One region of the Paractinoplanes brasiliensis genome, then DNA from elsewhere that is predicted to be linked to it. Evidence: riboswitches for the same ligand, from Rfam matches in the RefSeq annotation. Region 1 holds a riboswitch; each other region holds the start of a gene.
What was found. A riboswitch is a leader RNA that binds a small molecule or an ion and turns the genes downstream of it on or off. The one in region 1 is predicted to bind cobalamin.
Positions count from the first base shown of each region.

Region 2: linked by a shared signal. The riboswitch ahead of C8E87_RS37465 (VWA domain-containing protein) and the one ahead of C8E87_RS39220 (ribonucleoside-diphosphate reductase subunit alpha) in region 1 are both predicted to bind cobalamin.
Region 3: linked by a shared signal. The riboswitch ahead of C8E87_RS37480 (CbtB domain-containing protein) and the one ahead of C8E87_RS39220 (ribonucleoside-diphosphate reductase subunit alpha) in region 1 are both predicted to bind cobalamin.

Region 1 is NZ_SNWR01000002.1:1,584,810-1,590,609, forward strand. Features, by position in the region: gene C8E87_RS39200 (DUF3500 domain-containing protein) at 1-163, opposite strand, end outside; gene C8E87_RS39205 ((2Fe-2S)-binding protein) at 564-1,286, shown strand; gene C8E87_RS39210 (PPOX class F420-dependent oxidoreductase) at 1,747-2,211, shown strand; gene C8E87_RS39215 (sulfite exporter TauE/SafE family protein) at 2,261-3,031, opposite strand; cobalamin riboswitch at 3,114-3,326, shown strand; gene C8E87_RS39220 (ribonucleoside-diphosphate reductase subunit alpha) at 3,451-5,769, shown strand; gene C8E87_RS39225 (ribonucleotide-diphosphate reductase subunit beta) at 5,790-5,800, shown strand, end outside.
Region 2 is NZ_SNWR01000002.1:1,172,659-1,178,458, reverse strand. Features, by position in the region: gene cobO (cob(I)yrinic acid a,c-diamide adenosyltransferase) at 1-44, opposite strand, end outside; gene C8E87_RS37465 (VWA domain-containing protein) at 44-2,026, opposite strand; cobalamin riboswitch at 2,074-2,218, opposite strand; gene cbiE (precorrin-6y C5,15-methyltransferase (decarboxylating) subunit CbiE) at 2,274-3,482, shown strand; gene C8E87_RS37455 (cobalt-precorrin-4/precorrin-4 C(11)-methyltransferase) at 3,479-4,234, shown strand; gene C8E87_RS37450 (precorrin-2 C(20)-methyltransferase) at 4,235-5,737, opposite strand; gene C8E87_RS37445 (precorrin-8X methylmutase) at 5,734-5,800, opposite strand, start outside.
Region 3 is NZ_SNWR01000002.1:1,179,052-1,184,851, reverse strand. Features, by position in the region: gene C8E87_RS37510 (class I SAM-dependent methyltransferase) at 1-630, shown strand, start outside; gene C8E87_RS37505 (hypothetical protein) at 745-1,371, opposite strand; gene C8E87_RS37500 (NUDIX domain-containing protein) at 1,439-1,948, shown strand; gene C8E87_RS46035 (hypothetical protein) at 1,920-2,207, shown strand; gene C8E87_RS37490 (cobalt-precorrin-6A reductase) at 2,317-3,132, shown strand; gene C8E87_RS37485 (CbtA family protein) at 3,239-4,018, opposite strand; gene C8E87_RS37480 (CbtB domain-containing protein) at 4,123-4,332, opposite strand; adenosylcobalamin (AdoCbl) riboswitch at 4,331-4,474, opposite strand; gene C8E87_RS37475 (cobyrinic acid a,c-diamide synthase CobB) at 4,471-5,800, opposite strand, start outside.

The sequences.
Region 1 (5,800 bases):
TCGGCGTGTAGAACCAGCGCCGCCGCTCCTCGTCCGTCGCGTCGTCCGACGGCTGCGCCCCGAGGGCGATCGCTCGCTGCTCGGCGCTCAGCAGTTCCAGCCAGGCCCGCGCCGCCTCGGTCATGCGAGCAGCCAGCCCTCGGCGATCCGGTTGAGCAGCCATGACCCCAATCTAGTGGTCACCGGGCCTTGGCCCGCACCCGGTCGACAGCCCACTCGCCTGCGCGGCCGTGGGAGCCGTCGCACCTGTTGACGGGCGCGGCCGCCTCACACCGCCCCACCACCCTCTTGACGGGCGCCGCCCGCCTGAAACCGTCCCACTCTCTTAACGGGCACCACCGCCCGAAACCGCCCCACCCCCCTTGACAAGCACCACCGCCCCAGACCGCCCCACCGTCCTGACGGGCACCACCGCCCGAGGCCGTCCCGCCCTTTGTCGGACGCGGCCGGCCGAGGCCATCGCACTCCTCTGACGGGCGGGGCGATCTGAGCCGCTGCGCTGCTCCCACACGCGCGGCGGTCCGGGGCCGTTTTTGTCGGGGGTCGTCCGTAGAGTGGACGGCATGCCGGGTTTCGTGGACGACGCCGGGACAGTGCTCGCGGCGGCGGCTCGGCTCGGGCCCTACTTTGCCTGGTTGCCCGAACGGGTCGCGGGCGAGCCCGATTGGCGGCCGTTCAGCGACCTGCTCCAACCGGAGGTTGCCGCCGAGCGGGTCGCGGCCGGGCGGCGGGTGATCGCGCGCTCGGCAGGAATGGGTCCGGATCAGATCGAGGAGCGGGTGGCGGCTTCCGTGGTGTTCCTCGGGTTCGCGTCACGGCTGGTGTCTCCGCTGCTCGCGACCGCTGCGCTGACCGGTGTGATCCCAGCGGCCGCGCCCGACCGGCTGCGGTGGCGCGCCGCCGGGAGCGGGCCACTGCCCATCGCGTACGGGGAAATGGAAGCTCTCGATGGCTCGGCGCGAGAACTCAACCGGGTCGCGATCCAGGGGCTCGTCGCGCCGCTGGTCACGGTCTTCCGGCGCCGGTTCGTGCTGTCGCAGCACGTGTTGTGGGGCAATGTGGCCTCGGCGCTGGGAGGCGCGGCCGGCATGATCGCCGACGAGCGGGCCGCCGCTCTCGCGTCGGAGCTGCTGGCCGTGCCTCCGCTGGCCGGCATGGCGACAGTGGACCGGCAGCCGCGATGGTTCCTGAGGCGCCGCAACTGCTGCCTCTACTACCGAGTCCCCGGCGGCGGCACGTGCGGCGACTGCGTCCTCGTCCGGAATGACCGGCCACGCGCGGGATAAAAGGGGGCCAGAAAAACGACACATGCCGCAACCACGCCAACCTCCCCGATCACCAACCACACCCACGACAAGAGACGGCCAGAAAAACGACACGCGCCGCGACCACGCCAACCTCCCCGATCACCAACCACACGCGGGACAAAAGGCGGCCAGAGAAAGCGGCACGTGCGGCTTCCGCGCCAACGTCCCCGATGACCGGCCACGCGCGCGATCGGAAGCGGCACGAGTAGGAGGGGCCCGGCCAGGACGCGGCGTAGGCCGTGAAACGGCGCGGACAAGAAGGGGCGCGGCCAGCGAAAGCCACGACCAGCAGGGGCGCGGCCAGCGAAAGCCACGACCTGCAGAGGCGCGGCCAGCGAAAGCCACGACCTGCAGAGGCGCGGGCAAGCAGAGACGCGGCCAAGCAGAGGCGCGGGCAAGCAGAGACGCGGCCAAGCAGAGACGCGGCCAGGCAAGAGGCATGGGCAAGAATTGGCGATGCGCGGGGCAGAATGGGCCGGTGACTGAATTCGATCCGCGGGCGCTGCTCGCCGAGAGCCGCCTCGGTGTGCTGGCCACGCTCAAGTCGTCCGGTATGCCCCAGCTCTCCCCCGTCACGCCGTTCTACGACCGTGAGGCCGAACGCGTCTACGTGTCGGTCGTCGAGGGCCGGGCCAAGACCACCAACGTACGCCGTGACCCCCGTGCCGCCATCGAGGTGACCAGTTCGGACGGGCGGTCGTGGGCCACCGCCGAGGGAACGGTCGAACTGATCGGCCCGAGCGACGACCCGGACGGCCCCGAGGTCGAGGCCCTGGTCGACTACTACCGCCGGGCCGCCGGCGAGCACCCCGACTGGCAGGAGTACCGCCAGGTCATGGTCGACGACCGGCGCGTGTTGCTGGTGCTCAAGGTCGGCCACGTCTACGGCCAGAGAATCGGGTAGGCCTACGACACGGGGAGGCCGGGATGACGACGTCAGGTGGAGGCTGCGCCTACGACGTCAGGTAGAAGACGGCGATCCCGGTCGCGAGCACGCCGAGCAGCAGCCGCAGCGCGGTCTCGGGCAGCCGCGGCTGCAGCCGTGCGCCCAGGAAACCGCCGATGAGGCCGCCCACCCCGCTGAGCAGCCCGAGTGTCCACTGCGGCGCGATGTCCCCGGTCGTGGTCACGGCGAGAATCCCGTACGTGGCGGCGCCCGCGATGGATGTCACAAAAGTCGCGGCGAGGGCGGCGGGGGCGATGCGGCTCATCGGCGTGCCCCGGCCGGCCAGGATCGGGCCGAGCAGCGACCCGCCGCCGATGCCGTAGACCCCACCGACCGTTCCGGCCGCCACCCCGAGACCGACGATTGTCCGGGACCGCAGCGGTGGACGGTCGGGGCGGCCGGGCCGCAGAGCTCGTACGCACAGCCACAGTCCCAGCGGCAGCAGCACCGCCCCGGCGACGATGCGGAAGGCCCCGGGACCCGGCACCAGGAACACCCGTACGCAGGCGCCGATCACCACGCCGGGCAGGGTGCCGGCCAGGAGCAGCCGGGCCAGCGGACCAGCGAACTGCCCGTTGCGGCCGTACCGCAGCAGCGCGCCCGGCCCGGAAACCACGTTGAACAGCAGGTTGGTCGGGGTGACGGCCGGGTTGGGCACGTGCAGCACGCTGAGCTGCACCGGCAGCAGGAAGACCGCCCCGGACACGCCGACCGGGGTGGTGACCAGCGCGATCAGCAGACCCGCGCCGAAGCCGCCGAGCGCGGTCTGCCATGTCATGCCCGGACTTTACAGACGATCATGAGGGCGCGACACGCCTGGCACACCATCTGGTGTTGCGTGTCGACACCCCCGCCCATATATGGTGTCTCCCGCAGCTGGTTCGAGCGCCGCGTGAGGCGGCGGTCGAGGCAAGAGGGAAGCCGGTGAAAATCCGGGACTGCCCCGCAGCGGTGAGTGGGAACGACCGCCGTCACACAAGCACTGGGCTCGCCACGAGCCTGGGAAGCGACGGCCAGTAGGAGCGTGTTCGACGCCCACGAGTCCGAAGACCTGCCAGCGCACCGTACGCCGGGCCTCGGTGTGCGGTGGTCGAAGGCCGCGTGGGACGGCTGACGCCGTACGCCCGGGCCTTGTTACGCCTGGGCGGCGTCCCCCTGCGTGTCCCGAGACCCCACGAGGGCTGGGAAGAGGGGGACATGGCACCCATGCAGGTGCGTAAACGCAACGGCGACCTGGAAACGGTCGACGTCAACAAGATCGTCAAGGCGGTCGAGCGCTGGGCCGCCGACCTGGGCGAGGTCGACCCGCTGCGGGTCGCGACCAAGACGATCAGCGGGCTCTACGACGGCGCCACCACCGAGGAACTGGACAAGCTGTCGATCCAGACGGCGGCCGAGCTGATCGGTGAGGAGCCGCAGTACTCGAAGCTGGCCGCCCGGCTGCTGGCCGCGTACGTGGACAAGGAGGTTCGCCTGCAGCAGGTGGCGAGCTTCAGCCAGTCCATCCGGTACGCGCACCAGCTGGGCCTGATCGGGGACACGACCGCGCAGTTCGTGGCGGCTCACGCGCGCAAGCTCGACGACGCCGTGGACGTCGGCGGGGACCTGCGCTTCGAGTACTTCGGGCTGCGTACGGTGGCCGACCGTTACCTGCTGCGGCACCCGCAGTCGCGGGACGTGGTCGAGACGCCGCAGTACTTCCTGCTGCGCGTGGCATGCGGCCTGTCGCGCACCCCGGCCGAGGCGATCGGGTTCTACCGGCTGATGTCGTCGCTGGCGTATCTGCCCAGCTCGCCGACGCTGTTCAACTCGGGCACCCGGCACACGCAGATGTCGTCGTGCTTCCTGGTCGACTCGCCGCGCGACGAGCTGGACTCCATCTACGAGCGGTATCACCAGGTCGCGAAGCTGTCCAAGTTCTCCGGCGGCATCGGCATCGCCTGGTCGCGGGTGCGGGGCCGGGGCGCGTTGATCCGGGGCACGAACGGCCGCTCGAACGGCATCGTCCCGTTCCTCAAGACGCTCGACGCGGGGGTGGCCGCGGTCAACCAGGGCGGTCGTCGCAAGGGCGCGGCCTGCGTGTATCTCGAGCCGTGGCACCCGGACGTCGAGGAGTTCCTGGAGCTGCGCGACAACACCGGCGAGGAGTCGCGCCGCACCCACAACCTGAACCTGGCCAACTGGATCCCCGACGAGTTCATGCGCCGGGTCGAGGCCGACGGCGACTGGTCGCTGATCGACCCGTCCGACGCGCCGGAGCTGCCCGACCTGTTCGGCACGGAGTTCGATCTCGCGTATCGCGCCGCCGAGAAGAAGGCCGTCAAAACCGTCAAGGCCCGGGACCTGTACGGGCGGATGATGCGCACGCTCGCCCAGACCGGCAACGGATGGATGACGTTCAAGGACCGGTCGAACGCGCTCTCCAACCAGACCGGCGCGCCCGGCAACACCATTCACCTGTCCAACCTGTGCACCGAGATCCTCGAGGTGAACAGCGACGACGAGACCGCCGTGTGCAATCTCGGCTCGATCAACCTGGGCGCGCACACCACCGCCGACGGCGTCGACTGGCCACGGTTGCGCGAGACCGTGCGTACGGCCGTGCACTTCCTCGACCGGGTCATCGACATCAACTACTACCCGTCCGAGCAGGCCGAGAGGTCGAACCCGCGCTGGCGGCCGGTCGGGCTGGGGCTGATGGGCCTGCAGGACGCGTTCTTCACGCTGCGGCTGCCGTTCGACTCCCCCGCCGCGCGTGAGCTCTCCACCCGCGTACAGGAGGAGATCTTCCTGACCGCGCTGGAGACGTCGGCCGGTCTCGCCGAGCGTTTCGGACCCCACCCCGCGTACGCCGAGACACGCGCGGCTCAGGGGCAGCTGCACCCGGAGTTGTGGGGCGCCACGCCCGAGCAGTCCGACCGGTGGGCGGCGCTCAAGATCCGTGTCGCGGCGACCGGTCTGCGCAACTCGCTGCTCGTCGCGATCGCTCCCACGGCCACCATCGCCTCGATCGCCGGCTGTTACGAGTGCATCGAGCCGCAGGTGTCCAACCTGTTCAAGCGTGAAACCATGTCAGGCGAGTTCCTGCAGATCAACACCTATCTCGTACGGGAACTGAAGGCTCGCGGTCTGTGGACGGCCGCGATCCGCGAGCAGATCAAGCGGGCCGAGGGGTCCGTGCAGCAGATCGCCGAACTGCCCGACGAGGTGCGCGAGCTGTTCCGCACGGCGTGGGAGTTGCCGCAACGCGCGCTGATCGACCTGGCCGCGGCGCGGGCCCCCTACATCGACCAGTCGCAGTCGCTCAACCTGTTCCTGAGCGCGCCCACCATCGGCAAGCTCTCGTCGATGTACCTGTACGCGTGGAAGGCCGGGCTGAAGACGTCGTACTACCTTCGGTCGCGCCCGGCCACCCGCATCCAGCAGGCCACCGTCTCCGTCGTGCCCGCGGTCGCCGCCGACGAGGCCGTCGCCTGCTCCCTGGAAAACCCCGAGTCCTGTGAGGCCTGTCAGTGACCACCACCCCCGTACGGCAAATGCTGCTCGA
Region 2 (5,800 bases), 410 kb from region 1:
GTGCTGCCGTCGTCCGGGACGACGAGCGGTTTGCCCTGCGGCATCAGGCCACCCCCGCCCGGGGCGCGGTGGCCGCGCGGACCACCCCGGTGAGCGCATCGGCAGTCACCTCACCGAGCGGCACGTGCTCGGCCCGCAGGTGTGTGGCCAGCTGGGCGGCGAGGCCGAGCCGGAATCGTCCGGTCTCGCAGTCGACGACCACGACCTGGACGCCGCTGGTGGCAAGCGCGGCGGCGGCGCGGTGGGCGCGACCGAGCGGGTCCGGGCCGGAGGTGGCGCGGCCGTCGGTCACCACGACCAGCAGCGGCCGGCGGGACGGATCGCGCAACGCCTCCCGGCGCAGCACCTCCCAGCTGCGTTCCAGGCCCTCGGCCAGCGGGGTCCGGCCACCGGCCGGCAGGTCGGCCAGGCGGCGTGAGGCGACGTCGACCGAGCCGGTCGGCGGCAGGACGACCTCGGCGGTGTGCCGCCGGAACGTCACCAGAGCGACCTTGTCCCGGCGGCGGTAGGCGTCCAGCAGCAGCGACAGCGCAGCGGTCTTGACCTGCTCCATACGGCGGCGGGCCGCCATCGAACCGGACGCGTCCACGCACAGCAGCACGAGGTTCGACTCCCGCCCGACGGTCTCGGCCCGGCGCAGGTCGCCGGGCACGAGCGCGAGGCCGCGACCGCCGCTCAGGCCACCACGGGAACGCTGGTGCGGCGCCGCCGCGGTGATGGTGCCCGGCAGGTGCAGACGACCGCCGGTGGCCGTGCCGCCCCGCAGCCCGGCGACTCGGCCCTGCGGCGTCCGGGCCCGGGACCGGCGGCCGGCCTGACCGTCGCCGGTTCCCTTCACGACGAGCAGCCGGGCACGTGCCGGCTCACCGGCGGAGGCCACCGATGTGGCGCCGGCGGTCTGCGGTTCGGGAGCGGCGGATCCGGGGCCGTTCCCGGCCGGTCCCTCGTGCCCGGTGTCGTCCGGTGCCCCGTTGCCGGGGCCGCCAGGTCCGTCCGGTCCGGGGTCGGGGTCGGGGTTGTCGGGGCCGAGCAGGTCGTCGAGGCGGTCCTGGTCGAGGCCGGGCTCGTCGAAGGGGTTACGGCGGCGGCGGTGCGGCAGCGCGAGGCGGGCGGCGACCCGGATGTCCTCGACCGTCACCAGCGTGCGTCCCCGCCAGGCCGCGTGTGCCGCGGCGGCGCGGGCGGTGACGAGGTCCGCACGCAGGCCGTCGACGTCGAACGCGGCGCACAGCTCGGCGATCCTGGTGAGCGTCTCGTCGTCGAGCACGACATCGGCCAGCGACCGCCGCGCGGCGGCCAGCCGGGCGCGCATGCCGTCCTGCTCCCCGGCCCAGCGTGCGGCGAAGCCCTCGGGGTCGGCGTCGAACGCCAGCCGGCGGCGCACCGCCTGCACCCGCCGGACGGGGTCGCGCGGGGCGGTGACCTCGACGGTCAGGCCGAACCGGTCGAGCAGTTGCGGGCGCAATTCGCCCTCCTCCGGGTTCATCGTGCCGATCAGCACGAACCGGGAGGCGTGCTCGACGGAGACACCGTCGCGTTCGACGCTGACCCGGCCGGTCGCCGCGGCGTCGAGCAGCAGGTCGACCAGGTGGTCGGGCAGCAGGTTGACCTCGTCGACGTAGAGCAGGCCACGATGAGCCCGGGCCAGCAGACCGGGTTCGAACGCGACGACCCCGTCACGCAGTGCCGCGTCGAGCTTCAGCGAACCGGTCACCCGGTCGTCGCCGGCCCCGACGGGCAGTTCGACGAGGCGTACCGGGCGTTCGACGACGGGTGTGGACGCGCCGAAGGGCCCGTCGGGGCAGACCGCCGAGGGATCGTCCGGGTCGATCGAGAACCGGTCGCCCGCGTAGACCCGCACCGCCGGGAGCACCTCGGCCAGGCCGCGCACGGTAGTCGTCTTGGCGGTGCCCTTCTCGCCGCGGACCAGGACGCCGCCGATGAGCGGGTCGATCGCGACCAGGGTGAGGGCGAGGGTCATGTCGTCGGCGCCGACGACGGCACAGAAGGGGTACTGCGCTGGCATGTAGGGCTCCCGCTCGATCTGCCATGGCGGTCCACGACGCGGAGTGCGCCGTGGCTCGGATCGAGGCCGGTCTTCGGACTTCCCAGGTCGATCGCCCGGGTCACCGCAGCGGGCCCTGTGCCGGATTCTCACCGGCTTCCCAGATTCTCCCCGTGACCGCGGTCGTGGGGCACCTCGAACCTGTGCATCACCATAGACGCCCCGGCGGCCGGGGCAAGGGCCGGTGGGCGGGCTAGGGTGCTCCTCCATGGAGGACCGGGTGACCGTCGTGGGGATCGGGGCTGACGGGTGGGTGGGTCTGCCGGAGCCGTCCCGGGCGCTCGTGCGGGCGGCCGCGACGCTGCTCGGCGGGCGTCGGCACCTCGATGCCGTACCGCCGGTCGACGGTCAGCAGCGCCTGACGTGGCCGTCGCCGCTGCGGGACAATCTCCCAGGTCTGCTGGCCGCGGCACGAGGGCCGGTCGTCGTACTGGCCTCCGGTGACCCGCTCGTGTCGGGCATCGGCACGACGCTGCTGGACGTTCTCGGCCGAGATCGGGTGACCATCGTTCCCGGGGTCTCGTCGGTGGCTCTCGCCCGGGCACGTCTCGGCTGGCCGGCCGAGTCAGTGACCACCGTGAGCCTGGTCGGCCGGGACGTACGGCTGGTCGTGCCCGCGTTGGCGGCCGGCCGGCGGCTGCTGGTCCTGTCCAGCGACGAGACGACACCCGCGGCCGTCGCCGGCGTGCTCACCGGGTTCGGCTGGGGGCAGTCCCGGCTGGTCGTGCTCGGTGACCTCGGCGCCGCCGGGGAGTCGTGTGCCGAGACCACCGCTGCCGGGTGGGACGTCGAAGAGGTGCCGCGGCTGAACGTCCTCGCCGTGGAGGTCCGCGGCGCCGGTCCGGGCTGGGCGGCGGGTGGGATGCTGCCCGACGACGCGTTCGAGCACACCGGGCAGATCACCAAACGGGACCTGCGGGCCGGCGCCCTGGCCCGGCTCGCGCCCGCGCCCGGTCAGCTGCTGTGGGACGTCGGCGCCGGCAGCGGCTCGATCGGCGTGGAGTGGATGCGGGCCTGGCCGACGGCGCGGGCGATCGCGGTCGAGTCCCGCCCCGACCGGGCGGCGCTGGTGCGGCGCAACGCGGCAGCCCTCGGCGTGCCCGGCCTGCGTACGGTCGAAGGCTCGGCGCCCGGGGCCCTGTCCGGTCTCGAACGTCCCGACGCGGTGTTCGTCGGTGGCGGGGCCACGGTCCCCGGCGTGCTGGACACGTGCTGGGACGCGCTCGGCGCCGGTGGCCGGCTCGTCGTTCACGGGGTCACCGCCGAGACCGAGGCGGTGCTGCTGGAACAGCACCGCCGCCGGGGCGGGGAACTCGTCCGCCTGCACGTCGAGCGGGCCGAGCCGCTCGGAGGCTTCACCGGCTGGACGCCCGCGCGGGCCGTCAGCCAATGGTCCGTCCGCAAGGGAGAATCGTGACAGTTCACTTCGTCGGGGCGGGGCCGGGCGCCGCCGACCTGCTCACGCTGCGTGCGGTACGCCTGCTCGAGGCCGCCGACGTGTGCCTGTACCCGGGCACCTACCTCGACGCGGCGGTGCTGGATCACTGCCGCGACGACGCGCGGCTGATCGACACCCAGCAGCTCGACCTGGACCGGATCACCACCCACCTGGTGCGGGCCCACGCCGACGGGTCGGAGGTCGTACGGCTGTGTTCCGGTGACCCGTCGTTGTACTCCGCGGTGCACGAGCAGGCACGCCGGCTCGACGCCGCCCGGGTCCCGTGGGACATCACTCCCGGTGTGCCGGCGTACGCGGCTGCCGCGGCCGCCGTCGGCGCCGAGCTGACCGTCCCGGAGCTGGCCCAATCGGTCGTGCTCACCCGCGCGCAGGCCCGGTCCACCCCCATGCCGCCGGGGGAGGAGCTGGCCGCGTACGCCGCGACGGGGGCGACGCTGGCCCTGCACCTCGCCGTCACGCGTACCCGCGAGCTGGCTGCCGGACTGGCTGGGCACTACGGCCACGACTGCCCGGTCGTGGTGGTGTTCCGGGTGTCGCAGCCGCAGGAGCTCATCCTGCGCGGCACGTTGGCCGACATCGGCGACCGGGTCGAGGCCGCGGGCCTGCGGCAGGCCGCGGTCATCCTGGTCGGCCCGGCAGTGGCCGCGGACGTCCGCGGTGGGGAGTCCTTCCTCTACTCGGCCGGCCGCGAGCGCCGCGGGCGCGGCTGATCAGGCGACGAAGCGCGGGCTCCAGACCCGTCCGGCCGCGGTGACCCGGGTGCCCGACGCGCCGACGATCACCAGGCATTTCATGTCGATGTTCCCGGGCTCGAGCTCGCCGAGCGTGGTGACGGTCAGACTTTCGCCGGCGCGGCCGATGTCGCGGCCCACGACGACGACGGTCCGCGGCGACTTGCGCTCCAGCAGCACGTCCCGGGCCCGTGCGACCTGTTCGGTGCGTGAGCGTGAGCGCGGGTTGTAGAGGGCCAGCACCAGATCGGCCTCGGCGACCGCGCGCAGCCGCTTCTCCACGACCTCCCACGGTTTGAGCCGGTCCGACAGGCTCATCACCGCGAAGTCAGCGCCGATCGGTGCGCCTGCGCGCGCCGCGACGGCCTGGACCGCGGAGATACCCGGCACGACCCGTACGGCGACGTCGGTGTACCGGGGATCTTCTGCCGCCTCGAACACCGCCGACGCCATGCCGAAGACGCCCGCGTCACCTCCGGAGACCACGGCGACCCGCTCACCGGCCAGCGCCAGCTCGAGCGCCTCCCGGGCCCGGTCGAGCTCCACCGTGTTGCCGGACGCGTGGCGCACGAGCCCGGGGCGCTGCGCGACTCGCTGCACGTACGGCCCGTAGCCGACGACGTGGCCGACCTCGGCGAGCACCTGCGACGCCTCGGGGGACAACCACCGGTCGGGGCCGGGGCCGAGGCCCACGACGACGACCTCGGCGCCGGGGGCGGGTTCGGGGGCCTCGGCTGCCGGGCGGTCGTAGCGGGAGACATCGGGACGGGTGTCCCCGGGTACCAGCACGATCGAGAAGTACGGCACGGTGGCGGGGTCCACGTCGGCGACCGGCAGCACCCGCTCGGCGGTCATCGACGCCCGTTCGACGTACCAGGACCCGTCGATCCGTCCGGCCTGCTCGAGCGCGGAGCGGACCTTGGCGAACGTCCGGCCCAGCTTCATGATCACCGCCCCGTCGGTGTCGGCGAGACGGCGGGCCAGCTCCGGCTCGGGCAACGTGCCGGGCAGCACGGTCAGCACGTCGGTCTGCCGGACCAGCGGCAGGGCGGTGGTGGCGGTCGCGGCGGCGAAGGCGGGCACACCGGCGACGACCTGGGTGTCGAACTCGCCGGCGAGACGGTCGTGCAGGTACATGAACGAGCCGTAGAGCATCGGATCACCCTCGGCCAGCACGACGACGTCGCGGCCCGCCGTCAGGTGCGTCCGCAGCCGCTCGGTGGACTCGGCGTAGAAATCGGCCATCGCCCCGGCGTACCCGCCCGGGTGCTCGGTGCTCTGGGTCGTGACCGGATAGACCAGAGCCTCCTCGATCACGTCGTCCGGGAACAGCCCGGCGGCGACACGGCGCGCGTTGGACTGCTTGCCGACGCCCTGGTGATAGGCGATGACCTGGGCCGCGCCGATCAGCCGGGCGGCTTTGAGCGTGAGGAGTTCCGGATCACCCGGCCCGACCCCGACGCCGGACAGCCGCCCGTTCACTCCGCCTCCCGGGCGAGGGCGTTCAGCGCGGACGCGGCCATCGCCGAGCCGCCCCGGCGCCCG
Region 3 (5,800 bases), 410 kb from region 1:
GGCGCGGCGCTGGAGTTCGGCGTCGGCACCGGGCGCATCGCCATTCCACTGAGCCGGCGCAGGATCCCGGTGTACGGCATCGAACTGTCGGCGGCGATGATCAGGGAGCTGCGGGCGCAACCGGGCAGTGACGCGGTCACCGTTTCGCTCGGCGACTTCGCGACCACCACCGTCGACGGCTCGTTCTCGCTCGTCTACCTGCTGCGCAACACCATCACGAACCTGACGACGCGCGAGGAGCAGGCACAGGCCTTCCGCAACGCCGCCGGGCACCTCGGAGCGGGCGGTCGTTTCGTGATCGAGAACTACGTTCCCGTCCCGGCCGAGTCGCCCCGGCTCTTCGCGGACACCGGCCAGCACCGAGGCGTCGAGGTGTACGACGTCGGCAAGCAGATCGCGGTTTCACACCACACGTGGATCCTCGACGGCGAAGTCCACACGTACGCGTCCGCCCACCGCTACGTCGGGACCGCCGAGCTCGACGACATGGCACGCGCGGCCGGCATGAGTTTGCGCGAGCGCTGGGCGGACTGGCAGCGCGGCCCGTTCACCGACACCAGCCCGGCCCACATCTCGGTCTGGCAGGCCCGGGTCGATCTCAGCCGTCCCGGGACGGCTGAGAACGATTGACGCCGCGCGAACCGCCGCCCTCGGCAGCACCGATGACGGCACGGTCGAAGTACCTGTCGACCGGGGCACCGGTGAAGCCGCCGCTCACCGTACGCGTGGCTCTGCTCGACAGAGCTACGCCTGTTCCAGGTCGAGGAGGTAGCCGACAGTGGTCCGGGCGGCTCCGGCGCGTTGGACGACCGCGACATCTTCGCCTCGCCCGCGGGTGACGCGGCCGCTGCCCGGTAAGCCGTCCAGCCGGACGACCCGGTGGACGAGCCATGTCCGTACGGCGTGACGCAGCAGTTCAGCCTCGGGTTCGTACGCCCCGGTCTCGTACGGTTCGGCGATGCTCAACTGGCCCCGCACGCGTGTCCACATTCCCGGCTGCGGCACCGGCGCGGCTGGATCCGAGCCGGTTTCCCGGTACACCCCGAGACGCGGGAAGCCGGGCGACGGTCCGGCGGCCGCCTCGCTGACATAGATGCCGAGCCCGTCGACGTCGAGCATCCACCCGGCCGCCCAGGCGGTGTTCTCCATGGCGACAGGCCGGCCGACCAGGTCGTAGACGCCACGGTTGTCCGGGAGCGCATGATCCCCGGGCGTGAAGGTCACCGTTGGCCGGCCGTCGTCATCCTTGCCCACCGGGGTCCGGTACCGGCAGTACAACGCCAGAGGCATCTCGACCAGGCCGCCGACCTCGGCGGTGAACCCGTCGCTGCCCACCACACTGTCGGGGACGAAGACATCACGCCACAGCATGTTCACACACTGATCTTGGGTCATGGGCCGGCAGAAATGTGTCGTACCCCCTCACTAGGTTGCCGGCATGAGTCGTGAGGAGTTGCAGCGGCAGACGTTGGCAGCCGCGCTGGGCGATGCCGGCATGGTCCGGGACGTGTTCGACGACGTCGATGGCTGGGTCGCTTCCGTCGGTCCGAGCCCGCCTGATCCGTTGGGGGCCGAGGTGTGGGTGTTCGATCCAGGGCTGTCCCGGGTGCTGCTGGTGCGACATCCGTGGCGGGGCTGGGTTCCGCCCGGCGGGCAGGTCGAGCCCGGCGAAACGCCCCGCCAGGCGGCGCGGCGGGAGCTGTTCGAGGAGACCGGGGTCGAGGCCGATCTCCTCGCACAGCCGGCTGCGGTCGACGTCCGGTCGTACAAGACCGGCGAGCCACCGACCCTGAGCCTGTCCTATGCCGCGTTCGGCGACCCCTCAGCAACGCTGGTGGCCGAGCCCGCTCAGCCCGCCGCGTGGATGAGTCTGGATCAGGCATGGGAGAGCTGGTTTCCCGATGACCGGTTCCGGATGCGTGAGTATGCGCAGGGGCTGGTCGACTGACAGACTGTGGAACCTGGTCAACTGGGAGGACGTCACCAAACACTTCGACGCCGCCCGCGCCGCCGGCACCCCGATCATCGTCGACCCTGACGATGGATGCCGCCGCCGCGCTCGCCGCCCGCAACGTGCCGCCGCCCGCAACGTGCCGTCGGCCGCAACGTGCCGCCAACATCGCGGTGACTTCGGCGACGTCGAGGGCGGCGGCCGGGCGAATGGGCAGCGGGCGATACTGGGGCGGTGGATGGACAGGCCCGCCTGACGGGGCGGCTCATGGTGGCGCTGCTCGAACCGGCTGAGCGGGGCGAGGTCGCGGCGGGCTCGGCCGGCCCCGTGTACGCTCCCGCGGTCCCGGTGGTCGGACGTCACCCGTGAAGGTCCTCGTGCTCGGCGGGACGGGCGAGGCCCGTGCGCTCGCGGACGCGCTGGTCGAGGACGGCGCCGTGGTCGTGACCTCGCTCGCGGGACGGGTCTCGCGTCCTCGGCTGCCTGTCGGACAGGTACGCATCGGCGGTTTCGGCGGCGTTGACGGGCTGGCCGCTTACCTGGCGGAGAGCGGCGCCGACGCGGTGGTCGACGCGACGCACCCGTTCGCGCAGCGGATCAGCGCCAACGCGGCAGTGGCGTGCCCGGCGGCCGGAGTGCCGCTGGTCCGTCTGGAACGTCCGGGCTGGGCCGTCCGTCCGGAGGCGCGCACGTGGCACTGGGCAGGCGACCACGGTGAGGCAGCCGGCATGGCGGCGCGGCTGGGGGAGCGACCGTTCCTCACCGTCGGGCGGCAGTCGCTCGCCCACTTCGTCGAGCCGCTGCGCCGTCATGCCTGCCTGGTTCGGGTGGTGGACGAGCCCGACATCGCTCTTCCGGCGTCCTGGACGCTGCTGCGCAGCCGCGGTCCGTACACCGTCGGCAGTGAGCGGGAAGTGATGGCGGGCGCGGACGTCCTGGTGACTAAGGACTCCGGCGGTGACCACACGGTGGCGAAGCTCGTGATCGCCGCGGAACGCGGGATGCCGGTGGTCGTGGTGCGCCGTGCCGGCCCGCCGGCCGGGGTACGGATCGTCGGTGACGTCGAGGCCGCACTGGCGTGGATCCGGGCACTGCCCGCTCGCTGGCATGGGCGGTGCTGGCATGGGCGGTGCTGGCATGGGCGGTGCTGGCATGGGCGGTGCTGGCATGGGCGATGCTGACAGGGGCGATGCTAGGCACGGGCGGTTGCTGACAGGGGCGGTTGCTGACACGGGCGATGCTGACAGGGGCGGAGCTGACAGGGGCGAAGCCGCAGGGGGAAACGGCTCAGAGCGCCGCGGCCAGCTCCTGACGGCGTAGCCGTTCGGCGGCCCGGTCCGCGTCGCGTCCGACCAGACCGGTCAGCACCACGCCCAGGACCGCCCACGTCGCGGCCAGGGTCATGAGAGACGAGAGGCGGAAGTACCAGAGCGTGTCGGCAGGGAAGTCACCGACTTCGTTGACCGTCGGCAGCACAGCACCCGCGACCACGACGACCACGAGGTAGGCGCCGGCGGCGGCCAGCACCGCCGGATAGGCGCCCAGCCGGGGCAGCAGACGGCGGGCCAGGAGCACGGCACCGACGGCGGCAGCCAGGCTCAATGCCCAGAACCCGAAATACAGGGCGGTCCGTTCGCTGATCGTGTCGCCGGAGCCCACCGCCGGTGGTGTGGCGGGGTACTTGAGGAACGGCACGAGGGCGGCGGCGACGAAACCGACGGCGGCCACCGTAGCGGTGCTGGCCCGTGCGGACAGTCCGCCGAGGCGCCCGGCGGCGAAGGCAGCGGCGAGTGCCGTCGCTCCACCGAGGACGATGCCCACCAGGACGGTGCCCAGCGCCAGGCCCCCGGTCGACTGGGTGCCACGCGAGACCGCGGCCTCCTCGTCGTGGCTGTGGGGTTGCCCGGCGGTTGCGGTGTCGTGCGTGTGCTCGGCGGCGCCGGCTTCCTCCAGGGCGATGGCCGCGTCGATCTGGGGTTCGGCGACGACGTAGGAGACGAGGAAGGCGGCGAAACCGGCGATGAGTCCGGCCAGCAGCCCGTGGACGAGAAACGTACGTGGGGTCATCGAGGGTCCGTTCGAGAGCCGGCCGCGGGCAGCACGAAATGCCGGCGGCGCCGGGAACGAGGAAGAACGAGGAATCCGGACGGCCGGACGTGTGCCGCTTGGCGTCAGTGGCAGGGGAAGCCCAGCACGTGCCGCGCGTCGTGCGTCAGCTCGTGGAGGAAGGTGCCCTCGAAGACGGAGAAAGCTCCCTGCTCGGCGCCCACGAAATACAGGACGACGGCGGTGAGCAGCGCGAAGAAGAGTGCCCAGGGGGCGAGCGCGCGTACGGGAACGGTGGGAAGAGCGGCCGGAACGGCCGTGGTCGCCTGAGGCATGACACTCCTTGGGATGCTGCGTCCCGTCAATGGGTGGTCGACCTGGCTGGAGGGTCTGGCTTCGCCGCGAGCGGCGTCACAGTAGCGCGACTGCGCCGGATTCACACCGGCTTCCTTCAGCAAGGTGGACCGACCATATCAGGTATCGGAGCGAACCGATCGGTGCACGGCGTCGGCAAACGACTGGGCCAGGTGCGGGTGCCCGGCCCAGTGCACGTGAAGGTAGGAGGCGCTGAGGCCGGGACCGGCGAACCCGGCGTCGCGGCCCTCGACACGCCAGGCGGGGTGTTCGCCGTGCCCGGGGGTGACGGTGGTGCGGTGGAACTCGTGGCCGGTGGCGGTGGCTCCCCGTTCGCCCAGCAGCTGGTCCGAGCCGAGTTCGGCCCGGACGTACGCGAGGGTGAGCCGGGGCGTCATGACCGCGTCGGCGTCGAGCGCCCCGACCATCGGGTGCCCGTCGACGGAACGGCACAGGTACAGCAGCCCGGCGCACTCCGCGACGGTCGGGACACCGTCGAGGACTGCCTGGCGCAGTTCGTGGCGCAGGGCGGAGTTGGCGCTCAGCGTGGACGCGTGCACCTCGGGGAAGCCCCCGCCGAGGTACAACCCACTCGTCCCGGCGGGGAGCCGCTGGTCGCGGGCCGGGTCGAACGTGACGACGGCGCAGCCCGCCGCCTGCAGCAGCTCGGCCGTCTCGGCGTACCGGAACGTGAAGGCACGCCCGGCCGCGACCGCGACGACCGGTGATCCGGAGCCGGGGCGGCGGATGTGTGCCGCCGGGTTCCACGGCTCCGCGTTCAGATCGGGGGCGGTGCGTGCCACCTGCAGCACGGCGTCGAGGTCGACGTGACGGGAGATCTGCTCGGCGAGCAGGCCCAGGGAGGCGGCCGCCTCGTCGCGTTCGGCGGCCGGGACGAGCCCGAGGTGCCGTGACGGAGCGGTGACACCCTGGTCGCGGTGCAGGATCCCCAGCACGGGCACGCCGGTGGACTCCACCGCGCGGGCCGCCTCGGCGGCGTGGCGCGACGAGCCGGCCTTGTTGAGCACGACGCCCGCGACGGTGATGCCGGGCTGGAACGTGGCCATTCCGTGCACGACGGCGCCCACGCTGCGCGAGGTGTGCGAGATGTCCACGACCAGCAGGATCGGGGTCGCGGTGAGGGTCGCGAGGTGCGCGGTGGAGGCGAACCCGTCGCCGCCGATGCGGCCGTCGTACAGGCCCATGACTCCTTCGACGATCGCGATGTCGGCGTCGCGGGCGCCGTGCAGCAGCAGCGGAACCACGAGGGAGGGGTCGGTCAGGTGCGGGTCGAGGTTGCGGCCGGGGCGTCCGGTGGCCAGGGCGTGGTAACCGGGGTCGATGTAGTCGGGCCCCACTTTGTGCCCTGACACGGTGTGCCCGCGCGCGGCGAGCGCGGCCATGAGCCCGGTCGCGACCGTTGTCTTGCCGTGGCCGGACGCCGGCGCC